Regions from separate parts of the Streptomyces sp. NPDC040545 genome, predicted to be linked through region 1. Evidence: riboswitches for the same ligand, from Rfam matches in the RefSeq annotation. Region 1 holds a riboswitch; the other holds the start of a gene.
The links. A riboswitch is a leader RNA that binds a small molecule or an ion and turns the genes downstream of it on or off. The one in region 1 is predicted to bind guanidine.

Region 1 (2,191 bases):
TGGTCCGGGCCGGACCAGGAGCCGCAGGCGCCGTCGGCGGCGGGCAGCGGGGTCCAGATCTCCAGGAAGGTGCTGCCGTCCGGGTTGGTGCCCCGCTCGACGAGGTTCGCACCGTCCCACCGCAAGGTGCCGGCGTCTTCGCCGGGCTCGCCCGTGAGGTGGTGGAAGTGCACCTGGGAGCCGTCGAAGGACGTCGTACCGGCGAAGCCCCGGCTGTCGGCGTAGTACGGCCCGGCCTGCAGCCACACCACTTCGCGGTCCTCGACGAGAGGTCCGCCGTCACGGCTGATGCCGCGCCGCAGCCAGGCACCGTGCTCGGGCACCGGGACGCCCGGGCCGTCCGGGACGGGGCCGCCCGGGCCGGTCTCAGGCGCGGTCATCGGCGGCAGCCCCGGCCGGCTCGGCGGGCCCGTCCACGGCCAGGAGCGTCAGCGGTACGTTGCCGCGTACGGCCTGCGAGTACGGGCAGACCGCGTCCGCCCGGTGCAGCAGGGGCTGGAGGTCCGCCGCCCGCCACCCGGGCAGGCTGACGGTGAGCGCCACCGCGAGGCCGTAGCCCGCGGGCGTGTCCGTGGTGCCGAGCTGGACCTCGCAGGCCACGCGCGCCGTGGAGGCGTCCGCCCCGAACTCGGCGGCGACCTCCGCGAGCGCGGAGGTGAAGCAGGCGGCGAAACCGGCCGCGAACAGCTGCTCGGGGTTGGTGGTGCCGGGCACCCTCTTGCGCGGCGGGGCGAGGCGGACGTCCAGGCGTCCGTCGTCCGTGCGGACGGATCCGGTACGTCCCCCCGCGGCGTGCGCGGTCGTCCGGTACAGGCTGTGGGTGAGTGGCACGGTCATGACGTACGGCCCATCTTGCTCGACGAGTACGCTGCCCGGGTGCGGACAGCGGAGGGCGCCGCTCGTGCGGCACCTCGCGCGTCGTCGTGCGTAACCGGGTACGGCGCATCTCGTCCGGGGCCGTGGACCGGCCGCCGGACAATCTAGCAACGCGCTCCGCGATCCGGGGCCACCCCCCGCGGTGAAGTACCTCACCCACCACCGACCCGGGGTCAGGGCGCGTGGTGCTGGATGCCCCGCTGACCGGGTACCCGGGTCGACCTCGGAGCGCCCGAGCGGCGGTGGTGGTCGGCTCGCCGTCGGCGGCCCGGGAACGGGTTGCGCCGCACGGTGGCGCTGGGGGCCGCGATCAGCAGGCCGACAAGTGCGAGGACCGCGACGAGGATGAGCACGTTGACGAGGTTCATGGTCCTGCCTTTCGTCGAGTATTGACTGCCTGTCACTACAACTTGTTACCGATTCGCGGACTGTTAAACACAGAGGGTGACAAGACGTGTCGTCGAAGGGCGCGTTTGCGCTGCCGGTCCGGCAACATCAGCCGTGCGTCCGGGCATTGGCGCGGCGCGGGCGACGGCCGTCCGCCACCCACAGGGAACCGGGAGTTCTGCCGCGGGTGCCAGCAGCACCGCACTTGGTGCCTCGTCCCGCCAGGGACGGCAGGGCGGCGGGTGTCGTTCGTCGCCGTATCCCGGCCGGGATCACGTGGCCGGGTCGACGCGTACCGTCTCCACCCAGGACGGGGGCGCGGGCGGGGTGTTGCCGATCAGTGCGGCGATCAGCCGGCACGACGGTGTCTCGTCCGGCCACGGCGTGTACCCGTCGGTCAGCACGACCACGACGTTCGGCCGGTCGGGCAGGGCCAGGGCCGCACCGATGCCGACCCGCATGTCCGTGCCCCCGCCACCGGCCAGGGTCACCTCTCCGGCACTGCGCACCCGGGTCACGGCATGCACGTCGGCGTCGCACGCGAGGACGGCGACCCGGTTCCCGCCGACGCCCACCTCCCGCAGGACGCCGGTGACTTCGGCGAGGGCGGCCGCGAGGTCGTCCGGACCCATCGATCCCGAGGTGTCGATGACGACGGCCACCCGCGGCAGCGGCCTGCGCAGACTGGGCAGCACCACCCGGCCGCCGAGCGCGGGTGTCCGGCGCGAGGGGCGGCGGTACGTGTAGTCCACCGCGCCGGCCGCCCAGGCGGCGGCCTCGCGGACCGCTCCCGCCAGGGCCTGGCGCCAGTCGACGGAGGGCTCCAGAAGTTCCTCGGCCCACCGGGCCCAGCCCTCGGGGACCCGGCCCCGGGTGCGCCGGTGGGCCCGTACGGCCTCGGCGGTCTGCCGGCGCAGCGCCTCGGCCT
Region 2 (2,191 bases), on a different contig from region 1:
GGCCTGCTTCGTGCAGCCCGGGGTCAGCGCGGACGGGTAGAAATAGACGATCACCTTGCGGCCCTTGTGGCCGGCGAGCGAGACCTCGTTGCCGTCCGCATCGGGCAGGGTGAAGGCGGGGGCGGTGTCGCCCGGCTGGAGCCGCTCGCTCATCGTGACACTCTCCTCGGGAGGGGATCGGTATGCCATGAGACTAAGCTGACAGACTGTTCATGGCGGACTACGCCCCACACGACCACGACGACGGAGGCAGCGCGGTGCCGGAAGCCAGGACCCCCGCACAGATCGAGGCGGACATCGTCCGCCGCCGTGAGCAGCTCGCCGAGACGCTCGACGAGATCGGCGTGCGCATGCACCCGAAGACGATCATCGGGGACGCGAAGGCACGGGTCGCCTCGACCGTCGACCAGACCGCCGGGCGGGCCTTCGCCACGGTGAACCGGATCGTGACGGACCTGCGCGACGGTCTGCGCTACGACGACGGGGCTCCGCGCGTCGACCGGATCGTTCCCGCGGCGCTGGTCGCGGTGAGCTTGGTCGGGCTGCTCGTGGTGTCGGCGCGCCGCAAGCGCGGATGACCCTGAGCGGTACGGGACGGGCGCGGGCAGGTAGGTTCGGGGCGTGAGCGAGAACACCACCCACGACAAGCTGCCCATTCGCATGCTGCACGACCGCGTGCTCGTGAAGTCCGATCTGCCGGAGGGCGAGCGCCGCTCGGGCGGCGGCATCCTGATTCCCGCGACGGCCGCGGTGGGCAAGCGGCTGGCCTGGGCCGAGGTGGTCGCGGTCGGGCAGAACGTGCGTACGGTCGAGCCCGGTGACCGGGTGCTGTACGACCCCGAGGACCGCGCCGAGGTCGAGGTGCGGGGTGCGACGTACGTGCTGATGCGCGAGCGGGACCTGCACGCCGTGGCCGCGGAGCGGCTGGAGGGGGCGGAGGACTCCACCGGGCTGTACCTGTAGGTCGCAGAAGGGGCTGGTGGCGCAGGTCACCGGCCCTTTTTGCTGCCTTTTGCTACGGTGGAGGAGAACCCGACGAGACGCGCCGTACCGGGTACGACAAGACGACGCACCCCGTATCGCTCGATGTCTCGGAGGTGCCGTCATGGCATGGGTTCTTCTTCTCGTCGCCGGTCTGCTCGAAGTCGGCTGGTCGATCGGCATGAAGTTCACCGAAGGTTTCACCCGGCTGTGGCCCAGTGTGTTCACGGGTGCCGGGATCGTCGCGAGCATGGTGCTGCTGTCGTACGCCGCGAAGACCCTGCCCATCGGTACGGCGTACGGGGTGTGGGTGGGCATCGGCGCGGCCGGCGCGGCCGTGCTCGGTATGGCGGTGCTGGGTGAGCCCGTCACCGCCGCCCGGATCTTCTTCATCTGTCTGCTGCTGGTCGCCGTGGTGGGGCTGAAGGCGACCTCCGGTCACTGACCCGAGGTCTCTGACCCGGCTACTCCAGGAATGCCGACGGCGGGCGCAGGCCTTCCGCCGGTCCTCCGTCGCTGCCCTGTGCGCTGCCCTGTGCGCTGCCCTGGGTGCCGCCTTGGGTGCGGCCTTGTGTGCCCTGGGTGGTGCCGCCCTGGTCGCCTCCCTGGGTGGTGCCGCCGTTGTCCTGGCCTCCGTTGTCCTGGCCTCCGTTCGCCGGGCCGCCGTTGTCCTGGCCGCCCTGGTTCTGGCCTCCGTTGTTCTGTCCGCCCTGGTTGCGGCCGCCGGTCGAGTTCGACGGGGAGGGCCGGGTGGGGCGTTCGGGGGCGCTGGGCGAGGGTTCGCCGGGGGTTTCCTGCGGCGGGTTGGATTCCGGGCTGGGCGGCGGCGGGGGCTGGGCTGCGCCGGGCTGGAGTTCCAGGTCGAAGTCGACGGGGTCGGTGCCTTCCAGGGCGGTCTTGGTGTAGGCGGCCCAGATGCGGGCGGGGTAGCCGCCGCCGCCGATGTGGGCCTCGCCGAGGGCGCCGTAGAGCGATTCGAGGGTTCCGGTGTCGGGGTCCTGGCCCATCATCGAGATCACGGTGACCAGGTCCGGGGTGTAGGCCGCGAACCAGGCCGAGCGGTCGAGTTCGCCGGTGCCGGTCTTGCCCGCGGCGGGGTGGCCGGCGGCGAGGGCGGCCGTGCCGGTGCCGTTGTCCACGACGCTGGCCAGCACGGACGTGGTGGTGTCGGCGGCTTCGCGGCTGATGGCCTGGGTGGGGGTGCGCTGGG

Region 2: linked by a shared signal. The riboswitch ahead of ACZ573_RS37345 (DMT family transporter) and the one ahead of ACZ573_RS10210 (Ohr family peroxiredoxin) in region 1 are both predicted to bind guanidine.

What each region holds. Positions count from the first base shown of each region.
Region 1 is NZ_JBVIWA010000003.1:476,984-479,174, reverse strand. Features, by position in the region: gene ACZ573_RS10215 (hypothetical protein) at 1-380, opposite strand, end outside; gene ACZ573_RS10210 (Ohr family peroxiredoxin) at 367-837, opposite strand; guanidine-III (ykkC-III) riboswitch at 913-975, opposite strand; gene ACZ573_RS10205 (hypothetical protein) at 1,050-1,244, opposite strand; gene ACZ573_RS10200 (vWA domain-containing protein) at 1,536-2,191, opposite strand, start outside.
Region 2 is NZ_JBVIWA010000037.1:5,541-7,731, reverse strand. Features, by position in the region: gene bcp (thioredoxin-dependent thiol peroxidase) at 1-153, opposite strand, end outside; gene ACZ573_RS37355 (DUF3618 domain-containing protein) at 258-578, shown strand; gene ACZ573_RS37350 (GroES family chaperonin) at 622-963, shown strand; guanidine-III (ykkC-III) riboswitch at 1,005-1,074, shown strand; gene ACZ573_RS37345 (DMT family transporter) at 1,106-1,426, shown strand; gene ACZ573_RS37340 (transglycosylase domain-containing protein) at 1,446-2,191, opposite strand, start outside.